DNA from 3 places in the Sporosarcina koreensis genome. Region 2 is predicted to be linked to each of the others. Evidence: a T-box and tRNA genes for the amino acid it is inferred to sense, from the RefSeq annotation. Region 2 holds a T-box; the other regions hold tRNA genes.
What was found. A T-box is a leader RNA that pairs with one kind of tRNA and senses whether it is charged. The one in region 2 lies ahead of leuS (leucine--tRNA ligase), so its partner is inferred to be a tRNA-Leu.

Region 1: it encodes a tRNA-Leu, which carries the amino acid that the T-box ahead of leuS (leucine--tRNA ligase) is inferred to sense. The anticodon was not compared.
Region 3: it encodes a tRNA-Leu, which carries the amino acid that the T-box ahead of leuS (leucine--tRNA ligase) is inferred to sense. The anticodon was not compared.

What each region holds. Positions count from the first base shown of each region.
Region 1 covers NZ_JBHSNP010000008.1:125,225-132,187, reverse strand. Annotated here, with positions in the region: rRNA gene rrf (5S ribosomal RNA) at 164-279, shown strand; tRNA gene ACFPTP_RS03795 (tRNA-Val) at 485-560, shown strand; tRNA gene ACFPTP_RS03790 (tRNA-Thr) at 583-658, shown strand; tRNA gene ACFPTP_RS03785 (tRNA-Lys) at 666-741, shown strand; tRNA gene ACFPTP_RS03780 (tRNA-Leu) at 772-853, shown strand; tRNA gene ACFPTP_RS03775 (tRNA-Gly) at 862-936, shown strand; tRNA gene ACFPTP_RS03770 (tRNA-Leu) at 946-1,034, shown strand; tRNA gene ACFPTP_RS03765 (tRNA-Arg) at 1,053-1,129, shown strand; tRNA gene ACFPTP_RS03760 (tRNA-Pro) at 1,135-1,211, shown strand; tRNA gene ACFPTP_RS03755 (tRNA-Ala) at 1,222-1,297, shown strand; tRNA gene ACFPTP_RS03750 (tRNA-Met) at 1,318-1,391, shown strand; tRNA gene ACFPTP_RS03745 (tRNA-Ile) at 1,400-1,476, shown strand; tRNA gene ACFPTP_RS03740 (tRNA-Ser) at 1,496-1,588, shown strand; tRNA gene ACFPTP_RS03735 (tRNA-Met) at 1,780-1,854, shown strand; tRNA gene ACFPTP_RS03730 (tRNA-Asp) at 1,858-1,933, shown strand; tRNA gene ACFPTP_RS03725 (tRNA-Phe) at 2,014-2,089, shown strand; tRNA gene ACFPTP_RS03720 (tRNA-Gly) at 2,096-2,169, shown strand; tRNA gene ACFPTP_RS03715 (tRNA-Ile) at 2,171-2,244, shown strand; tRNA gene ACFPTP_RS03710 (tRNA-Asn) at 2,251-2,325, shown strand; tRNA gene ACFPTP_RS03705 (tRNA-Ser) at 2,335-2,425, shown strand; tRNA gene ACFPTP_RS03700 (tRNA-Glu) at 2,435-2,506, shown strand; gene ACFPTP_RS03695 (TraR/DksA C4-type zinc finger protein) at 2,813-3,550, opposite strand; gene ACFPTP_RS03690 (1,4-dihydroxy-2-naphthoate polyprenyltransferase) at 3,717-4,628, opposite strand; gene ACFPTP_RS03685 (isochorismate synthase) at 4,824-6,209, shown strand; gene menD (2-succinyl-5-enolpyruvyl-6-hydroxy-3-cyclohexene-1-carboxylic-acid synthase) at 6,202-6,963, shown strand, end outside.
Region 2 covers NZ_JBHSNP010000028.1:118,644-125,606, forward strand. Annotated here, with positions in the region: gene leuS (leucine--tRNA ligase) at 1-2,217, opposite strand, end outside; T-box leader at 2,289-2,505, opposite strand; gene ACFPTP_RS14700 (CoA transferase subunit B) at 2,700-3,341, opposite strand; gene ACFPTP_RS14705 (CoA transferase subunit A) at 3,351-4,037, opposite strand; gene ACFPTP_RS14710 (MDR family MFS transporter) at 4,147-5,319, opposite strand; gene mnmL (tRNA modification radical SAM protein MnmL/YtqA) at 5,493-6,452, shown strand; gene mnmM (tRNA 5-(aminomethyl)-2-thiouridylate-methyltransferase MnmM) at 6,449-6,963, shown strand, end outside.
Region 3 covers NZ_JBHSNP010000009.1:450-7,412, forward strand. Annotated here, with positions in the region: tRNA gene ACFPTP_RS03815 (tRNA-Ser) at 1-75, shown strand, start outside; tRNA gene ACFPTP_RS03820 (tRNA-Glu) at 98-172, shown strand; tRNA gene ACFPTP_RS03825 (tRNA-Val) at 331-406, shown strand; tRNA gene ACFPTP_RS03830 (tRNA-Met) at 459-533, shown strand; tRNA gene ACFPTP_RS03835 (tRNA-Asp) at 537-612, shown strand; tRNA gene ACFPTP_RS03840 (tRNA-Phe) at 622-697, shown strand; tRNA gene ACFPTP_RS03845 (tRNA-Thr) at 716-791, shown strand; tRNA gene ACFPTP_RS03850 (tRNA-Tyr) at 799-883, shown strand; tRNA gene ACFPTP_RS03855 (tRNA-Trp) at 892-965, shown strand; tRNA gene ACFPTP_RS03860 (tRNA-His) at 989-1,064, shown strand; tRNA gene ACFPTP_RS03865 (tRNA-His) at 1,101-1,176, shown strand; tRNA gene ACFPTP_RS03870 (tRNA-Gln) at 1,186-1,257, shown strand; tRNA gene ACFPTP_RS03875 (tRNA-Gly) at 1,262-1,336, shown strand; tRNA gene ACFPTP_RS03880 (tRNA-Cys) at 1,347-1,420, shown strand; tRNA gene ACFPTP_RS03885 (tRNA-Leu) at 1,455-1,535, shown strand; gene ACFPTP_RS03890 (B3/B4 domain-containing protein) at 1,653-2,366, opposite strand; gene queG (tRNA epoxyqueuosine(34) reductase QueG) at 2,425-3,552, shown strand; gene trmL (tRNA (uridine(34)/cytosine(34)/5-carboxymethylaminomethyluridine(34)-2'-O)-methyltransferase TrmL) at 3,566-4,039, shown strand; gene ACFPTP_RS03905 (aldo/keto reductase) at 4,356-5,186, shown strand; gene ACFPTP_RS03910 (RluA family pseudouridine synthase) at 5,233-6,090, opposite strand; gene ACFPTP_RS03915 (thioredoxin family protein) at 6,087-6,566, opposite strand; gene ACFPTP_RS03920 (disulfide oxidoreductase) at 6,568-6,963, opposite strand, start outside.

The sequences.
Region 1 (6,963 bases), on a different contig from region 2:
CCTTAAAGTTATGAAGTACGGTTGAACTTGAGTTCAGCGACAATGTTGGTTTTATCCGGTTTTGAACGAACAAGCATCGTTCAAACAACTTTTTTAAAAAAAGACTTGTAAATTTCATCAGAATTGGTATAATCAATATTGTCTTGATTGAAAGGCGATATGGTCTGGTGATGAAGGCGAAGAGGTCACACCCGTTCCCATACCGAACACGGAAGTTAAGCTCTTCAGCGCCGATGGTAGTAGGGGGCTTCCCCCTGTGAGAGTAGGACGTCGCCGGGCCGAACCAATTCATTACATAGTAAATGGACAAGCATTAATGCTGCAGACGCAGTAACGAGAAGCTTATCGCAACTCCCCGTTAAAATCGGGAGAAGCGAACAGGACAAGGAAGCGATTGAGAGAGGGAAGGAGCGTACTACAGTACGTGACTGACTGATCGAATGAAGCTGACGCAGTAATGAGAAGCTTATCGCGATTTTAACATGGAGGATTAGCTCAGCTGGGAGAGCACCTGCCTTACAAGCAGGGGGTCGGCGGTTCGAACCCGTCATCCTCCACCATAATATTTCAAACTAATAAATCGCCGGTGTAGCTCAGTTGGTAGAGCAACTGACTTGTAATCAGTAGGTCGTGGGTTCGACTCCTATCGCCGGCACCACTTTTATGAGCCATTAGCTCAGTCGGTAGAGCATCTGACTTTTAATCAGAGGGTCGCAGGTTCGAATCCTGCATGGCTCACCATTTCTTGACTCTCTGTCTTGATACAAATATGCGGGTGTGGTGGAACTGGCAGACACGCTAGACTTAGGATCTAGTGCCGTAAGGCGTGGGGGTTCGACTCCCTTCACCCGCACTTTCAATGCGGAAGTAGTTCAGTGGTAGAATACGACCTTGCCAAGGTCGGGGTCGCGGGTTCGAATCCCGTCTTCCGCTCCATTTATTTGCGCCGGGGTGGCGGAACTGGCAGACGCACAGGACTTAAAATCCTGCGGTAGGTGACTACCGTACCGGTTCGATTCCGGTTCTCGGCACCAATAAAATTATCATATTATGCGCCCGTAGCTCAATTGGATAGAGCGTCTGACTACGGATCAGAAGGTTGTGGATTCGAATTCTTCCGGGCGCGCCATTATACGGGAAGTAGCTCAGCTTGGTAGAGCACTTGGTTTGGGACCAAGGGGTCGCAGGTTCGAATCCTGTCTTCCCGACCACTTCTTAAATGGGGCCTTAGCTCAGCTGGGAGAGCGCCTGCCTTGCACGCAGGAGGTCAGCGGTTCGATCCCGCTAGGCTCCACCAATTATCTTAATACTTTTCCTGGCGGCGTAGCTCAGCTGGCTAGAGCGTACGGTTCATACCCGTAAGGTCGGGGGTTCGATCCCCTCTGCCGCCATCCTAAAAGGACCTTTAGCTCAGTTGGTTAGAGCAGACGGCTCATAACCGTCCGGTCGCAGGTTCGAGTCCTGCAAGGTCCACCACTATTTGAATAGTCATCACGGAGGAATACCCAAGCCTGGCTGAAGGGATCGGTCTTGAAAACCGACAGGGGTGTTAAAGCCCGCGGGGGTTCGAATCCCTCTTCCTCCGCCATATATTTTTAAAGCAGCAAAAGTGGTTATGGAATACAACTGAATAGTAGGATTTGAAATTCCTACAACTAACATTATCGCGGGGTGGAGCAACGAGCATAGCAACGGATGCGAGTAACACCGACAGCGAAGCGTAAGGTGTCTCTTATGCAAATAGCGTAGCAAGTATTAAGAAGTAAGTATTAACATTATCGCGGGGTGGAGCAGTGGTAGCTCGTCGGGCTCATAACCCGAAGGTCGCAGGTTCAAATCCTGCCCCCGCAACCAAAAGGTCCCGTGGTGTAGCGGTTAACATGCCTGCCTGTCACGCAGGAGATCGCCGGTTCGATCCCGGTCGGGACCGCCATTTTCTTTCATTACATACGATTTGATGATTGCAGATTTCTAAGTGACTCTAGAGAAATTATCAGTTTACCAAATCAATGTGGCTCAGTAGCTCAGTCGGTAGAGCAAAGGACTGAAAATCCTTGTGTCGGCGGTTCGATTCCGTCCTGAGCCACCATTCCTTGCGGGTGTAGTTTAGTGGTAAAACCTCAGCCTTCCAAGCTGATGATGAGGGTTCGATTCCCTTCACCCGCTCCATGGGCCTATAGCTCAGCTGGTTAGAGCGCACGCCTGATAAGCGTGAGGTCGGTGGTTCGAGTCCACTTAGGCCCATCATATTCCGCAGTAGCTCAGTGGTAGAGCAATCGGCTGTTAACCGATCGGTCGTAGGTTCGAGTCCTACCTGCGGAGCCAATTTTATACGGGGAAGTACTCAAGAGGCTCAAGAGGCGCCCCTGCTAAGGGCGTAGGTCGCGAAAGCGGCGCGAGGGTTCGAATCCCTCCTTCTCCGCCATATATGATTGGCCCCTTGGTCAAGCGGTTAAGACACCGCCCTTTCACGGCGGTAACACGGGTTCGAATCCCGTAGGGGTCATACTAGTTTCAAATGAAAAACAGGCTAAGAAAAAATGTTGCATTTTTTCTTAGCCTGTTTTTTTCTATTCGTATCAAATTAATTACGTGACGACCTGGATTGGGCGCGCAAAGTCCTACATTGGACGCAAAACAGACTGCTTTGGGCGTAAGAAAACCTACATTGGGCGAAGAATGATCCGCTTTGGGCGCTTAAAGGTCAATTATAGGCGCTAAATGGTCCACTTTGGGCGTATGGCGTATGAGGCCTCACTTTGGGCGAAGGCATTCCCCGACACGCTGCTTTCTGACGAGTATTCCACTCTCGTCACTTTTCCTCACCCGTATAACTATCCCTGCGATGATAGGGAATATCCCCTAAAGGAGATTCCAATCCTTCATCGTCTAATTTGCCTTCATATTCCTCAGATATATCTGATCTTACAAATCCTCGCTTTTCGCCTGTGATGTCGGTGCTGACGAACTCTTCCACTTCTTCCGCCGCTCCGTCCAATATTTCATCATCATAAAGAGTATTATAGTCATCATGATCTCCTATAAAATCGGATGGTGTTTCGGATGTACCCGATTTAGCTATTTCCTGAAAGCTGTCCTGGCTGTCCCTATAAATGCCCTCTCGTCTGTCTGCATATGAGTTCGGATTGGCCATGATCAATCGATCCTCTTCCGATGGTCTGTCGTCCGGTACATCCTGTTCCGGCGTATGATCAATGCAGTATGTTGTATAAGGGAGCGCTTCCAGCCGTTCGAATGGGATTTCCTTCTTACACTCTTCGCAATATCCGTATGTCCCATTCTTCAAAGCCTGCAAAGCATACTCCACTTTGCCGGCTTCATCGCCTGCGTGCACATTCAAAGCGAGATCCTTTTCCCTTTCAAATAGCTCCGTGCCCATGTCGGCAGGGTGATTGTCATACGTAGATAATTCTCCTACTTCTTCCCGTGCGGAATCCCGAATGTCTGTTTCATTTTCCGTTTTCTGAAATTGTGATTTCATTTCCAGTAAACTTTCCTTGAGTTCTGTTTTCTGTTGCTCCGTTAACATGTTCAGCACATCCTTTTATGTTAGTTGCGTTAGTATGCTCATCGCACAATGACTTCATAATGAATCGTTGTATCATCTCAATTCCTTTTGAATCGATGAACTAAACATGGAAGACAAATACAGACAAAAAAATGGACTCGCAACTAGTTGCAAGTCCATCGATACCTTATAGAAATTGTCCGATCAGTATGCTGATACCGAGCAATAAACCGAAAAGAGTATTTGTCACAGCCGTATTCTTCATCGCAGGCATGACCTGTAAAGGAAGCAGATGAGCGCGGAAGGTGGCAATGGCATTTATCGGTTTACGTACACTCAGAAATACGAGCAATGCCCAAGGGGTAAGATATCCTAAAACAATGAGTATGATTATCCAGCAATAAGAAACGATAAAGAATGAAGCAAGGATCGTAATCGCATTGGATCTCCCTACAAGGATGGCCAGCGTCTTCCTGCCGCCTTCTTTATCACCTTCCAAGTCGCGGATGTTGTTTGCCATCATGATGGCAGCGACGAGGAGCATGCTCGGAATCGAAATGAGAACAGCGTCTGTCGTCACTACGCCTGTCTGTATATAAAAGGCGATAAGGATCAGCAGCATGCCCATGACTACTCCGGATACAAGTTCTCCGAAAGGCGTGTAAGCGATCGGAATCGGTCCGCCTGTGTACAAGTAGCCGATCAGCATTGAAATGGCTCCGACGAGTGCAAGCATCCAAGAGGTCTCAAGGCAAATATAAATCCCGATCAGAACGGATATAGCATACAGCGCAAGCGCAATTTGCAAAACGGTTTTCGGCTTTACGCCGTTACGGACGATTGTCCCTCCGATTCCGACGGAGTTTTCGTTGTCCAATCCCCGTTTGAAGTCGTAGTATTCATTGAACATATTCGTAGCCATCTGAATGAAAAGACTGGCGATCAGCATGGCGAAAAATAAAGGAAAATGTAATTTTCCGTGAGTCAAAGCAATCATTGTTCCTAGGAAAACCGGAGCGAAAGCCGCAGTCAGAGTATGTGGTCTCGTAAGCTGCCACCATATTCGCCATCCGGAATCAGCTTTAATAGTATGTTGCAATGTATTCTCTCCTATCCTCGTGTTTCCGTTATCCATTGTACTCCAAAACGGCTGAAAGAGGTATCCTTGTTTGCATTATCTATGCGAGAAACACGATATTCCGGTATAATGGAACTAAGAAACTCATTCTTCTACAAAAAAAATAATACGTGTTTCATTGCAAGACGATGGATTGAAGATGAAGGAGAGAAAATGATGGGTCACAAGATGACGGATGTTCGTGAAATACAAAAAGTGATGATATCTCCTAGTACGCGCTTCTTCACGGAAACTGTCGAAGTCGGAAGGATATCACCCTTGTCTTTTTTTGAAGCAGGCGCTTCGCAATACAAAGACAAACGGTTCTACTGGCAAAATGCCGATAAGACATTGACGCTTGTCGGGATTGGACATGCCTATACGTTGGCAACCGCAAAAGCGGGAAGCCGTTTTAAGGATATATCGGAGCAATGGAAGCAGCTATGTTCCATTCTCATAAAAGAAGAAAAAGATATCGATCCTGTCCTATTCGGCGGGTTTTCATTTGATGAGAAAAACAGGAAGGAATCGGAGTGGGAAGGATTCCCGTCCGGTTATTTCGTTGTGCCTTCATTTCAATTGAAAATCGAGGAAGGCAAGACGATGGTTTCGATCAATATGATCACCGATTGTAAAGAAGCCGCTGAGGATTTTGAAAGGCTACGGGAAGAACGCGACAAACTGATCCACATCGCCCAGGTGGAGGAGTTTGATTTTGCGAATGATAATAAGGTCGTCGCTACGACAGAACGGGGTAAGAAGCAGTATTTGGATGCAGTGGAAAACGTCACTGCCTCCATTCGGAAAGGCAAAGCTGACAAGGTCGTCATTGCCAGAGCGCTTGAGCTTCAATTTGAACGCGATTTCAATAACGTCAAAGCATTGCATGCCATTACGAATGAACAGCAGGAGAGCTACCACTTCGGGCTTCAAAGAGGGGGTTCACTGTTCTTTGGTGCAACGCCTGAGCGTCTAATCGAAATCAAAGATGGAAAAGCCTACTCGGCATGTGTAGCCGGATCGATCCGTCGCGGAAAATCCGCCCAGGAAGACCGGGAACTCGGTGAGGAGCTTCTTGGGGATCGCAAAAACCGGGAAGAGCATCAGCACGTCGTCAGCATGATTTCAAATGTGTTTAATAAATATTGCAGCGAAGTGCTCATTCCGAAAACACCGAAGCTGATGAAAATAAGAGATATCCAGCATCTCTACACGCCTGTCCAGGGTACGCTTGGCCAGGAAAATGATATCTTCTCATTCGTGGAGGCATTGCATCCGACTCCGGCGCTTGGAGGGGTTCCGACGAATGTCGCTTTGGAAATCATTCGTCATGAGGAAGGTATGGATAGAGGCTATTACGCAGCTCCAATCGGTTGGATTGATGCCTCAGGCAATGGGGAATTTGCCGTGGCCATCCGTTCTGCGCTGCTAGACGGCGACCGGGCATATCTATACGCGGGGGGAGGAATCGTTGCGGATTCCGTTCCCGAACTGGAATATGACGAAACTTGGGTGAAATTCAGACCGGTATTGCGGGCGCTTGGAGGAAAGCTGAATGGATGAACAACGAATTTTGACGGACCACGTATTACGGATGACAGATACATTGCTGCAGGCAGGCGTGAAGGAGGCAGTCATCAGTCCAGGCTCCCGTTCCACGCCTCTAGCCTATGCTTTCGCTGCGTCAGACAAGATGCAGACCTATATGCAAGTCGATGAACGGTCGGCAGCATATTTTGCGCTAGGTTTAGCGAAGGCATCCGGCCGGCCTGTTGTTCTTTTATGTACATCGGGAACAGCGGCCTCTAACTATCATCCTGCCATTACCGAAGCGTTCTATGCTCGCATTCCGCTCATTGTCCTGACGGCTGACCGTCCACATGAATTGAGGGGCGTTGGCGCACCGCAGGCGATCGATCAACTGAATATGTATGGAAAGCATGTGAAGTTCAGTGTGGACCTTCCAATTGCGGAGGATAATGAAGAGCTGGATTGGTTTTTGGAAAGGCATGTCAATCGCGCCGTCTCCGTTGCATTAACAAAACCGATGGGGCCGATCCATTTGAATATCCCGTTACGGGAGCCGCTGCTCATCGATTTTGATAGGAAATCAAAAGCCTCGACGTTCGTTGAACGGATCCATGGGGAAATTGAACTGACAGCTATTCAAAAACAGTCGCTATCCGCCCTCTTTTCAGAAGCGGAAAGTGGACTGGTCATAGCCGGGGAATTGCCGGTCGGATTTGATAAGGATGCATTCTGGAACTTTGCAAAGCGATTGCAATGGCCCGTGCTATGCGATCCTTTATCCAATTTG
Region 2 (6,963 bases):
CAACTTCGACTCATCGTATGTCGGCCATGCAACGTATGCAATGGATTCATTATGACCTAGCATCTCCCAAAGCTCTTCTGCAAGATGCGGAGTGATCGGTGAAATCAATGTGACAAAGCCTTCGACGAATTCTTTCGGAATCGATTCAGCTTTATATCCTTCATTGATGAACACCATCATTTGCGAAATCGCAGTGTTGTTGCGCATGCCTTCCAAGTCTTCCGTCACTTTCTTCACAGTTTGGTGGTATACCTTTTCAAGCGCACCGCCTGGCTCGCCGCCAATTTTTGAACTTAGCGTGCCGTCTTCATTGACGAATAGGCGCCAAATGCGGTCCAAGAAACGACGGGATCCTTCCAGACCGTTCGTCGACCATTCCTTCGATGCTTCAAGCGGTCCCATGAACATTTCGTATAGACGAAGTGTATCCGCACCGTGGGAATGGACGATGTCGTCCGGGTTGATGACATTACCAAGCGACTTAGACATCTTCACATGGCCTTCCCCGAGAATCATTCCTTGGTTGAACAATTTTTGGAATGGCTCTTTCGTCGGAACTACGCCGATATCGTATAGCACCTTATGCCAGAAGCGTGCGTAAAGAAGGTGAAGCACCGCATGCTCCGCGCCGCCGACGTAAATGTCGACCGGCAACCAGCGTTCCGCTAGCTTCGGATCGATGAGCATTTCATCATTATCCGGGTCGATATAGCGCAAGTAGTACCAGCAGCTGCCTGCCCATTGCGGCATCGTATTCGTTTCCCGGCGGCCTTTCATGCCCGTATCCGGATCGACGACATTCACCCATTCTTCGATATTGGCAAGTGGAGACTCACCTGTACCGCTCGGCTTGATGTTGTCAGTCTTCGGCAGCATCAGTGGCAATTCAGATTCGTCGACAGGAGTCATCGAGCCGTCTTCCCAATGGATGATTGGAATCGGCTCACCCCAATAACGCTGTCTGGAGAATAACCAATCGCGTAGACGGTACGTGATCTTCTTCTCGCCTTTGCCGTTTTCAACGAACCATGCAATTGCCTTTTCGATTGCTTCGTCTTTATTTAAACCATTCAAGAAGTCGGAGTTGATATGCTCGCCGTCGCCTGTAAAAGGTTCTTTAGAAATATCGCCGCCTGCAACGACTTCAACGATCGGCAAATCGAATTCTTTTGCGAACTCATAATCGCGATCGTCGTGGGCAGGAACCGCCATGATGGCACCAGTACCATACGAAGCAAGTACATAATCCGCAATCCAGATCGGCATCTTTTCGCCGCTCGCAGGGTTGATTGCATAAGCGCCCGTGAATACGCCCGTCTTCTCTTTCGCAAGATCCGTACGTTCCAAGTCGCTTTTCGTTTTCACTTTATCCAAATAAGCGTCAACCGCTTCCCTTTGTTCAGCTGTCGTAATCTTGTCGACAAGCTTATGCTCCGGGGCAAGAACTGCGTATGTCGCTCCGAAAATCGTATCCGGACGTGTTGTGAAGGCTTCGAATGAAAGATCCGTTCCGTCGATCTCGAACGTCAATTGGGCGCCTTCAGAGCGGCCGATCCAGTTGCGTTGCATATCTTTCAAGCTATCCGGCCAATCAAGCTCATCCAAATCTTCAAGCAAGCGATCCGCATATTCCGTAATGCGCAACACCCATTGGCGCATCGGGCGGCGTTCAACCGGATGTCCTCCGCGTTCCGATTTGCCGTCGATCACTTCTTCGTTCGCAAGAACCGTACCAAGTGCAGGACACCAGTTGACAGGCACTTCATCGATGTACGCCAAGCCTCTTTTATACAATTGAATGAAAATCCATTGCGTCCATTTGTAGTATTTTGGATCAGTCGTATTCACTTCGCGGTCCCAGTCGTAGGAAAACCCTAGGTCGTTCATTTGGCGTTTGAACGTTGCAATATTTTTCGCAGTGAACTCGGCAGGGTCATTGCCCGTATCGATCGCATATTGTTCAGCCGGCAAACCGAATGCGTCCCATCCCATCGGGTGAAGGACATTATAGCCCTGCTTCCGTTTGAATGAACTTAAAATGTCCGTTGCGATATAGCCAAGCGGATGGCCGACGTGAAGCCCCGCTCCGGAAGGGTATGGGAACATATCAAGCGCATAGAACTTCGGCTTGGATTCATCGTTCACCATTTTGTATGTCTTATTGTCCTTCCAATATTGCTGCCATTTCTTTTCAATCTCTACATGCTTGTAACTCATCTCTGTTCATTCCTTCCTATTACATTCAAATCGCGTTTTGCGGAAATAAAAAAACTCCCGTCCCTTAATCGATAAGGGACGAGAGGTATATGTACTCCCGCGGTGCCACCCAAATTGACGGCAATGCCGCCCAACTTGTTTCCTTAACGCGGAAAACGGCACTGGCTACTTTTCGTTCACCGATGCAGGCTCAAAGGCGAGTTCATCGTAGTCGTACAGGCTTGCACCAAACCGCCTGCTCTCTTCAATCGACCGGACCGATTACTAGTTCCTCTTCAAAGCCAACGCTATTTGAAGTTAGTTTATTGTAGTGTACCCGAAATTGTTCCAAAATACAACAACGAAAACCGCCAGAACGGCTCCCTTTCCGCGGGCGAGCGCTAAGCCGCTTCGTCGCTTCGCTCCTGCAGGGTCTCAGCTGTCTCGCTTTCCCGCAGGAGTGTCGCCTTTTCTGGCAGTTTTCTAAGTGTGAATTAATAAAATCAAAGGCTCACTTTCAATTCCGCCTCGGTGGAATTGATGACGTCCTCGACGGTGAATCCTTCGAAAACTTCTTTCAATTCCAAGCCGTCCGGTGTTACGTCGATCAGAGCACGTTCCGTAATGATTTTATGGACGACGCCCTTTCCTGTCAACGGCAATGAGCATTCTTTCTTGATCTTTGCCGAGCCGTCTTTCGCGACGTGATCCATGATGACGATGATCTTTTTCGCACCGTGCACGAGATCCATCGCGCCGCCCATTCCTTTGATCATCTTGCCCGGAATCATCCAGTTGGCGAGATCTCCTTTTTCGGACACTTCCATGCCGCCAAGAATCGCTACGTCGACATGCCCTCCGCGGATCATCGCGAATGATTCTGCACTGTTGAAAAATGCGGATCCCGGGATCGTCGTCACCGTTTCCTTACCCGCATTGATCAAGTCAGGATCTACCTGGTCTTCTGTCGGATATGGCCCGATTCCAAGAAGTCCGTTTTCCGATTGGAGAACAACCGTTTTGTCATCCGATATATAGTTTGCGACCAATGTCGGCATACCGATACCAAGGTTTACGTAGTCGCCATCTTTGATTTCCTTTTCCGCTCGTCTTGCAATTCTCTCTCTGAAATTCATCGTGAACATCCCCTTCCCTTATCGAGTAGTTAGTCGTTCGATCCGTTTTTCCTGTTCCGCTTGCAATAAACCTTGCACGTAAATGCTCGGTGTATGGATCGTCGCTGGATCAAGATCGCCCGTCTCCACGATTTCTTCTACTTCCGCAATCGTGATCTTACCTGCAGCCGCCATCATCGGATTGAAGTTTTGGGCAGTCTTGTTATAGATCAAGTTCCCGATCTTATCCGCCTTCGCTGCGCGGACCAATGCAAAGTCGGCGACAAGCGCTTCTTCAAGGACATATTCCTTGCCATTGAACACCCTTGTCTCTTTTCCGTCCGCTACCGTCGTCCCTACTCCTGCCGGTGTGTAAAATGCAGGAATCCCTGCACCGCCTGCCCGGATCTTTTCAGCTAGCGTCCCTTGCGGTGTCAATTCGACTTCGATTTCGCCCGAAAGCACTTGACGCTCGAATTCTTTATTTTCACCGACATAGGACCCTATCATCTTCTTAATCTGCTTTTCTTTCAATAAAAGGCCAAGACCCCATTCGTCAACACCACAGTTATTCGAAATGATCGTCAAATCTTTGACGCCTTTTTCGACGAGTGCCAAAATGAGCTGTTCCGGGATCCCGACAAGTCCGAAGCCCCCAACCATTAAAGTCGAGCCATCTTCAATCTGCGAAATCGCTTCCATAGCTGTTGAATAAATCGGTTTCATCTAGCATTCCCCCTTTTAAATCCTTCAGAAAAATTGCACCTATCCACTATTCATTTAATCAAACTATTCAGCGGGACGCAACGTTCCAAACTGGAAAAACGGAAAATCCTTATTGGATTTCCCGTTTTTGGAGAGGTCGATCGTATAAAAGCGTTGTGACGATTGTTATAGCCATTAGGCTTGTCAGCAGCAAAAGCATCATTTTCATACCATGGATCTCCACGAGGATTCCCCCGGCCAATGGACCGATCATCCGACCGATTGTTGCGGCGGAGTTGACGACCCCTTGGTAAAACCCATCCCTTCCTTTTGGTGCAAGCTGGCTCGCCAATGTCGGGATGGCCGGCCAGACGATCATTTCACCGAATGTGAGGATGACCATCGATATGATGAACATTTTGAAAGAGCCTGCAAAACTGACGACAATGAAAGAAATAATGAAGATGATCGTCCCGATGATCATCTGTGCTTTCAGCTGCTTCTCAAGCCGTCTGATAAGCGGTTTGATGAGCGGCTGTCCGAAGACGATCAGCAATCCGTTAATCGTCCAAATGAAACTGTATTCCCTTAATGTGACGCCGAGTGATAAAGCATGCGTGGATATCGTCGTCGACCATTGAGAATAGACTAGCCATGTGATTAAATAGCCGCCAACCAAAATGAGCAAAGCATAGAAAGGCGCTTTGTTCTTGATCCTCGCTGTTTCACGGATGATATCCGTATGGCGATCAGGTGCAATCTCCAGCTTTTTATATCCGAAATAGGCGATGAAAAGAAAAATGATATAGAAGATCAAGTTCGCAGAAAAAATATAATCGATATGGACGGAAGCGATCAAACCTGCAAGTGCCGGCCCGATGGCGACACCGACGTTTTGTGCCAAGTAGATCGAGTTGAATGCCTTCCTGCCACCCTCAGGCCAGATCGTTCCGACCATCGCATACATGCTCGGAAAAATGACACCGCCGCTGAATCCCAATACGGTTAGCAAGATGATATACGGATACCAACTGTGATCATATACGAGATAAGCCAGTGCCAAAATCGAAATGATGATGCCTGCCATGATTGATTTGAAACCGCCGATCCGGTCGAATAAAACACCACCAAGCAGATTCCCGACGACGCCAGCCCCGGCATTCGCCATTAGGACAAGACCGGCGACAGCCAACGACTTACCAAGGTATTCATGCATATATATCGTATTCAACGGCCATAGGAAGGAGTTTCCTATGACGTTGACAAACATTCCTATGATGAGAAGCCAAACTTTATTTGGTATTTCCATTTTAGGCATTTCCATTGCCTCCAATCTCTATCTCCTATAAGCAAAAGCTATTTCGAGTGTATGCCTTTTTCTGGTTTCGGACAACAGGAACGGAATATGTTCCGCAATTCAGATGACACCGATCGAATCCGACATGATACAATGTACGATTAGAGGAGTTGAAACAGATGGCAGACTTAAATTACCCGTTCCCTACTGAAGGGAAACGGTATTATACATGGTCCCGGCATTTGAAAGACGTATTCGGGATGAAAATATTCAAAGTTTCCCTTGATGCAGGCTTTGATTGTCCGAATCGGGACGGTACAGTCGCTTTCGGCGGCTGCACATTTTGCAGTGTCGCCGGTTCAGGCGATTTTGCAGGAGACCGGGCTAAGCCGATCGATGTGCAATTTGCAGAAATCCGAGATAAGATGCATCAGAAATGGAAAGAAGGCAAGTACATCGCCTATTTTCAAGCGTACACGAATACACATGCCCCGCTGCCAGTTTTGAAAGAGAAATTCGAAGCTGCCCTCGCACTGCCAGGTGTCGTCGGCCTATCGATCGGCACACGTCCAGATTGCCTTCCTGATGATGTCGTCGACTATTTGGCTGAGCTGAATGAACGGACGTATTTATGGGTCGAATTAGGCTTGCAGACCGTTCATGAGAAAACGGCGAAGCTCGTGAATAGGGCGCATGATTTCGCAACGTACGGGGAAGGCGTGGATAAATTGCGGAGGCACGGCATCCGCGTCTGTACCCATATCATCAATGGCCTTCCACTTGAAGACACGGAGATGATGATGGAAACGGCAAAAGAAGTGGCAAAGCTCGATGTACAAGGCATTAAGATACACTTGTTGCATCTATTGAAAGGAACGCCGATGGTTAAACAATATGAAAAGGGCATGCTGGATTTCCTTGATCGGGATGAATATATTAACCTTGTCGTGGATCAGCTTGAAATTCTTCCGCCAGGAATGATTATTCATCGGATTACCGGAGACGGTCCGCTCGATTTGATGATCGGACCGATGTGGAGCGCATCGAAGTGGGATGTGCTGAACGGCATCGACAAGGAATTGGAACGCCGAGGCAGTTTCCAAGGAAAGTTTTACGAAAAGGCGGTTGAACGTATATGAGTGATATTTTATTGCATCGTGTATTACCGTTTTCCAAACGATTGATCAGCGAAACGGTTTTGCCCGGCGAAACGGTTGTCGACGCGACTGCTGGAAATGGGAACGACACATTATTCTTGGCGGGGCTCGTAGGTGAAAGTGGTCGTGTTTTCGCTTTCGATATCCAGCAAGCTGCGCTCGAGGCGACTGCAAATAGATTGGATAAACTGAATGACCGTGTCGCATTGATTTTGGACAGCCATGCCAATGTGGATAAATACGTTACAAGACAAATCGGCGGTGCAATGTTCAATCTTGGCTATCTTCCTTACGCGGAGGATCTATCCATTATCACAAAACCGGATTCCACAATCGAGGCAATCGACAAGTTGCTCGGTATGCTGAAAAAAGGTAGAATCATAACGATTTCAGTCTATGATGGCCACGAAGGCGGGGCCAAGGAACGGGATGCCTTGCTGGCATATGTGAAATCCCTCCATCAGGCAGATGTTCACGTCGCTAGATATGAATT
Region 3 (6,963 bases), on a different contig from region 2:
GGCCGAAGGAGCACGATTGGAAATCGTGTATACGCTAACCGCGTATCAAGGGTTCAAATCCCTTGCTCTCCGCCAGATTTATTACCTACTTACATATGGCCCCTTGGTCAAGCGGTTAAGACACCGCCCTTTCACGGCGGTAACACGGGTTCGAATCCCGTAGGGGTCACCATTTTACTAAAATGGTTAATCGCAGCTCCCGTTAAAATTGGGAGAAGCGAGCAGAACAAGGAAGCGATTGAGAGAGGGAAGGAGCGTACAAAACAGTACGTGACTGACCGAGCGAATGAAGCTGACGCAGTAATGAGAAGCTTATCGCAATTTTAACTTGGAGGATTAGCTCAGCTGGGAGAGCACCTGCCTTACAAGCAGGGGGTCGGCGGTTCGAACCCGTCATCCTCCACCATAATTTCTTAAACAGAATGCGTAGGATATAAAGTTCCTACAACTAACATTATCGCGGGGTGGAGCAGTGGTAGCTCGTCGGGCTCATAACCCGAAGGTCGCAGGTTCAAATCCTGCCCCCGCAACCAAAAGGTCCCGTGGTGTAGCGGTTAACATGCCTGCCTGTCACGCAGGAGATCGCCGGTTCGATCCCGGTCGGGACCGCCATTTTTATGTGGCTCAGTAGCTCAGTCGGTAGAGCAAAGGACTGAAAATCCTTGTGTCGGCGGTTCGATTCCGTCCTGAGCCACCATTTTATTTTAATAATGTTGCCGGTGTAGCTCAGTTGGTAGAGCAACTGACTTGTAATCAGTAGGTCGTGGGTTCGACTCCTATCGCCGGCACCATGCTCTTGGTGGGGTAGCGAAGTGGCTAAACGCGGCGGACTGTAAATCCGCTCCCTCCGGGTTCGGCGGTTCGAATCCGTCCCCCACCACCATTTTTTACAGGGGCATAGTTTAACGGTAGAATAGAGGTCTCCAAAACCTTTGGTGTGGGTTCGATTCCTACTGCCCCTGCCATTTCTGTTTAAACCAATACTATGGCGGTCGTGGCGAAGTGGTTAACGCATCGGATTGTGGTTCCGACACTCGGGGGTTCGATTCCCCTCGTCCGCCCCATTCTATGCAGTCTGCAATTTTAAAAATATTATTATGGCGGTCGTGGCGAAGTGGTTAACGCATCGGATTGTGGTTCCGACATTCGGGGGTTCGATTCCCCTCGTCCGCCCCATCTATACTTTGGGGTATAGCCAAGCGGTAAGGCAACGGACTTTGACTCCGTCATTCGTTGGTTCGAATCCAGCTACCCCAGTTATGCGGAAGTAGTTCAGTGGTAGAATACGACCTTGCCAAGGTCGGGGTCGCGGGTTCGAATCCCGTCTTCCGCTCCAACTTTCTTACGGCGGCATAGCCAAGCGGTAAGGCACGGGTCTGCAACACCCTTACCACCGGTTCGATTCCGGTTGCCGCCTCCATACTTCATGTATGTCGTAAGTAAATTTTTATTATGCCCGAGTGGTGGAATGGCAGACACGTCGCACTCAAAATGCGATGCCGCGAGGCGTGCCGGTTCAAGTCCGGCCTCGGGTATCCACAAGAAAAGATGCAACCTTGGTTGCATCTTTTCTCTTTTCCGTTTTGGGAATTGATTCAAACAACAACGCTCCTTCCGCTTTCACGGATAGGAGCGTTTTCTATGGAATGGAGTTATAACCTGAATGGGTCGGTTTTCTTTAGTAAGAGGGAAGGGTTCTTTTGATCAACCACATAGCAGGAAGCTTCCCCTCCGCTAATGGACGTGAACATATTACCGCATGCTGTTGTCAATTGCAGCGCTTCCTCCCGGGCCATTGAAGGACGTATAAAAAGTACATGCATTGCTTCTATTGACTCTTCGGTGACCGCCGTTCTGACAGAGTCTACATAAGGGCTGCCGAAAGGGCTGTAATCGTCTTTCAATTGAAGAATGTGGTTCAATGAATTGAAGCGGCCGTTCAAACCGTCGTAACCTTCATCTTCCCCTCCCACGGTCAAGTGGATATCTCCGACGATTTTAGTAAGATCGTAAATGCCCGCTGGAATTTCGTATTGCAGGGAGAAGAATGTATTGAGATCGACCGCTGTATGTACTGTCTGCAAGTAATTCTGTTTTTTGATCCTTCTGTATAGGGCTTCCACAGATGGGCGGTATCGATTAGGGTCTGCCCCAAAAGTTTTCCAAGTCTCACGCCATTCTTTGACTCCTTGGAAATCCGTTAATGGTTTCTTGTCCAATTCGAAATAGAGCTGTTCCTGGAATAATTGGAGCCTTCCTTTTAGCATTTGGGGAGATTCAGACACGGTAATTTTGGTATAATGGATAATGCCCAATTTCAAGCTGGGCACCTGTTGAAAGAGATTTTTATCAATAGTTATTTTCATTCACATCACCTTTGTCATCATTTTATTAATAATCCTATCATAAAGGAGGCGGAACGTTGTGAATGTCGCTCAGTTACAGTCGTCAATAAAAGAATATGCAGCGAGTATCGGTATCGATAAGATCGGCTTTACGACCGCAGCCCCTTTTCTAGAATTAAAAAACCGTTTGCGGCGTCAGCAGGAATTGGGTTATCAATCCGGTTTCGAGGAAAGCGATGTCGAGAAACGGACGGAACCGCTACTTTTGCTTGATCGCGCCGAAAGCATCATTTCCATAGCCGTCGCCTATCCTTCTAAAATGACAGACGCGCCGAGGGGGAAGAAGGGGGAAAGGCGAGGTATCTTTGCAAGGGCATCTTGGGGGATTGATTACCATCATGTCCTCCGCGAAAAGCTGCAACTTTTGGAAACGTTTATTTCCGAAAAGCTGCCGAATGCACAAATGCGTTCAATGGTGGACACGGGGGAGCTTGTCGACCGGGCTGTTGCCGTAAGGGCGGGAATCGGCTGGTCCGGTAAAAATTGTTCAGTGATCACCCCTGAATTCGGCTCGTATGTCTATCTCGGGGAAATGATTACGAATATCCCATTTGCGCCTGACGTTCCGATGGAGGACCAATGCGGGGATTGTACGCTTTGTTTGGATGCTTGTCCTACGGGCGCCCTCATTCAAGGGGGGCAGCTCAATGCGCAGAGGTGCATTGCCTTTTTGACACAGACGAAGAAGCCGGTTCCCGAGGAATTCCGTGCGAAAATCGGAAACAGGGTCTACGGCTGCGATACTTGCCAAACCGTTTGTCCGAAAAATAAAGGGAAATACAATTTACATCAGCCGGCATTTCAGCCGGAACCTGAATTGGCGAAGCCGCTCCTCTTGCCGATGCTTAGCTTGTCGAATCGTGAATTCAAAGAGACTTACGGTCATATGTCAGGGTCATGGAGAGGGAAGAATCCTATCCAGCGGAATGCCATCCTTGCGCTTGCTCATTTCAAGGATGAGACAGCCGTGCCGACATTGGCAGACCTGCTTGTAAAAGATCCTCGGCCGGTCATCCGGGGAACGGCTGCATGGGCACTCGGACAGATTGGAACGAGCGAAGGCATGGAAGCCGTTGAAATGGCGATGCAGAACGAAGAGGATCCGGATGTGCGGATCGAGATGGAAAAAGTATTGGAAACTAATTGAAGGAAGTGCTGAAATGGCGATACATGTCGCATTATTTGAACCACTGATTCCAGCGAATACCGGGAACATCGCCCGGACATGTGCAGGGACAGGAACGAAGCTGCATCTAATCAAACCGCTTGGATTTTCCACTGATGATAAAATGCTTAAGCGTGCAGGCCTTGATTATTGGCAATACGTTGATATTACGTATCATGAGGGCATTCAGGAGTTTCTGGAAGCATTTCCGCAAGCACAGTTTTTCTTCATTACAAAATTCGGGGAGAAGACCTACTCGGACTTTGATTTTTCGGACCCATCCAAAGATGTCTTTTTCGTTTTCGGAAAAGAGACGACCGGATTGCCTGATGAAGTGATTGAGCGGAACAAAGAGACTTGTCTGCGCATCCCGATGAACGATCATATCAGATCATTGAACCTGTCTAACACGGCAGCAATCCTCATATACGAAGCCTTGCGCCAACAGTCATTTTTAGAGTTGAAATAAAAAAACGGGACAGCCATTCAAGGCATGTCCCGTTTTTATTAATTCTTATTTTTTCACTTTACCTGGTTTATCTTCGTATCCACCTGTGAGAATCGCTGATAGGAATGCAAAGCAAACGCCCATGATAAGGATTAGTTTCATCAGATGTACCTCCTGTAAAATCATTAGTCCTTCATACAGTATACCCCAAACCATTATAAATTGAAATGACTGTACCTAAAAATTGTGTCAATCCGATTAACATTGAAATTCCTTCATTCGTCAAAGATACGGATTCAAGGTACAATGAAAGAAAACCTACTAGGAGGAATGCAGAATGAATATATTCGATGGCATGGTGACACTATCGAACGGCGTAAATATGCCCCAGCTTGGTCTTGGGGTATATAAGATGACTGATTCCGAAGAGACGATACGGGCGATCTCGTATGCCCTGGAGGTAGGCTGCAAGGCTATTGACACAGCCGCGATCTATGAGAATGAGAAAGAGACGGGCGAGGCAATCCGGCAATCGGGGATTCCTCGGGACCAGCTGTTCATCACGTCAAAAGTATGGAACACCGACCAAGGGTATGACGCTACACTAAGAGCGTTTGAAGCCTCTTTGGAAAGGCTCGGAATGGACTATTTGGATCTGTATTTGACCCACTGGCCTGTTGCGGATAAATTCGTGGATACATACCGTGCAATTGAGCGCCTTTACGAAGAAAAACTGATCCGGGCAACAGGCGTATCCAATCATCATATCCATCACCTTGAGGAAGTCTTCAATGTTGCCAATGTGAAGCCGATGGTGAATCAGATTGAATTGCATCCGCGCCTCACACAGGAGCCTTTGCGAAACTTCTGCAATGAACATGGCATCGCCGTCACTTCATGGTCGCCTCTGGCTAGGGGACAGCTCATGGAGGAGCCGACGTTGCAGCAGATCGGATTGACGTATGGGAAGACTCCCGCGCAAGTCATCATTCGATGGCATTTGCAGCATGGATTGATTGTCATTCCTAAGTCGGTGACGCCGGCACGGATCCTTTCAAATATCAGTGTGAATGACTTCGAGCTGACGCCGGAGGATATGATGAAGATCGATGCATTGAATCGCGATGAGCGGACGGGAACAAATCCCGAGAAGTTCGACGAAGAATGAATAGATCTATCAATAGAAAAAACCGCGGAATAGGATCCGCGGTTTTTCATTTGAGTTCAATTGTTGTCTGTTCTTCTGTAAATGGATGCTTGAAGGAAACTTTCTTCGCAATCAATCGATAGTTCCCATCTGCAGTTTCGCTCCCGCCATAAAGTGTATCGCCTATGACAGGATGCCCGATATGGGAAAAGTGGACGCGGATCTGATGGGTCCTTCCTGTTTCCAGACTTGCTTCCACGACTGTCGCCTCATCGTCCCGTTCAATGACTCGGAACCGGGTGACAGCATCCTGACCGCCAGGGGAGACCCGGCGCCTAGTTGGATGATGGCGATCCCGTCCTATCGGGTATTGAAGCGTCCCTCTCATCCGTTTTAATCGGCCATCGACTTCTGCATGATAGATGCGCGTGATGGCACGTTCCTCGATCATCCTGTCGAAAAGCGCTTTTGCAATCGGATGCTTCGCAACGAGGACAATCCCTTCCGTCCCTTTGTCGAGGCGGTGGATATGCTCGGCATAGGCGCCGCCGTTCCTTGCGACATGGGCAATGATGGCATTCATGAACGTCCCGCCTTCATCCTGTTCATCGGGATGGATGGCCATTCCAGCAGGCTTCAGACCGGCGATGAGATGTTCATCCTCGAATAGGATTGGAACTGTGGCATGTTCATCCGGCTTGTAAGATGATGCGGCATCGTTGAAATGAAAGACGAGTTCGGTCCCTGCTTCCAAGGGAGTCCTCCACTCGAGAGGTTGTCCGTCTGGATCCGTGACCGCTTTATCCATCCGTAATTGATGAACGATCTTTTTGCCGGCTTTCCAATCATCCCGAAGAAGCTCCTCAATTGTCTGTCCGTCCCGGATCATCCGGTAACGGAAGGCTGTAATCAACTTATCTGTCATTTTTTATCGTACTCATCAAAGAAGGCTCGGATATTTTCATCCACCGGTTCTGGCGGCAATCCAACCGAGCGGGAAACTTCTTTTCCATCTTCATAATGGATGAGTGTAGGCCATGATGTGATGCCGTACGGCTGCGATTCACTTGGAAACTCCAGCATATTGTATTGATACACATGGATCCCTTTCTCTTTCGCAATCGGCATGAGGATCGGCGTCATCTGCATGCAATACGGACATTCAGGAGAAAAGAAGTACGCAGTGACGGACTCTCCGGAAGAGACCTTTTCGTATAGTTCATCTGGTAGGACGATATTGCTGTAATTTTCATTGCCAAGCAAATCGATCGTTGCTTGTTTAAGTTTCTTAGTACCATATGGATTGTCCTTCAGCTTTTCTTTGTTCGCTTGGTTGTTCAATACGATGATTAACGCGAAGATGGCGACGATGACACCGCCGATGATCAGTAATTTCTTCAATTTAGTTAGACTCCTTTTGCCATTTCAATAAGAAGAGGCTTGTAATGAGGATCAGCACGAATGCCGTCAAAGCCATGAACGGGATAGTGATGAAACCAAGGTAATTCACATACTGGCCCGTACAGGAAACATTTCCGCAAGCCGGTGCGCTGTCTTGCAGAAAACTCAGTTTCTGGAGTCCATAATGGTATAGTGAAATGGAACCCCCGACAATCGAAAAGACGGCTGTCGTCAATGCAATTTTAGCGTTTTTCTGAAATAAAGCGACACCTGTCATCAAAACAATCGGATACATAAGGATGCGTTGATACCAGCATAGAGTGCAAGGTTCATAACCCCTTATGAGGGAAAAGTACAAAGATCCGAATGTTGCGATGAGAGAAATAGTAAAAATGAA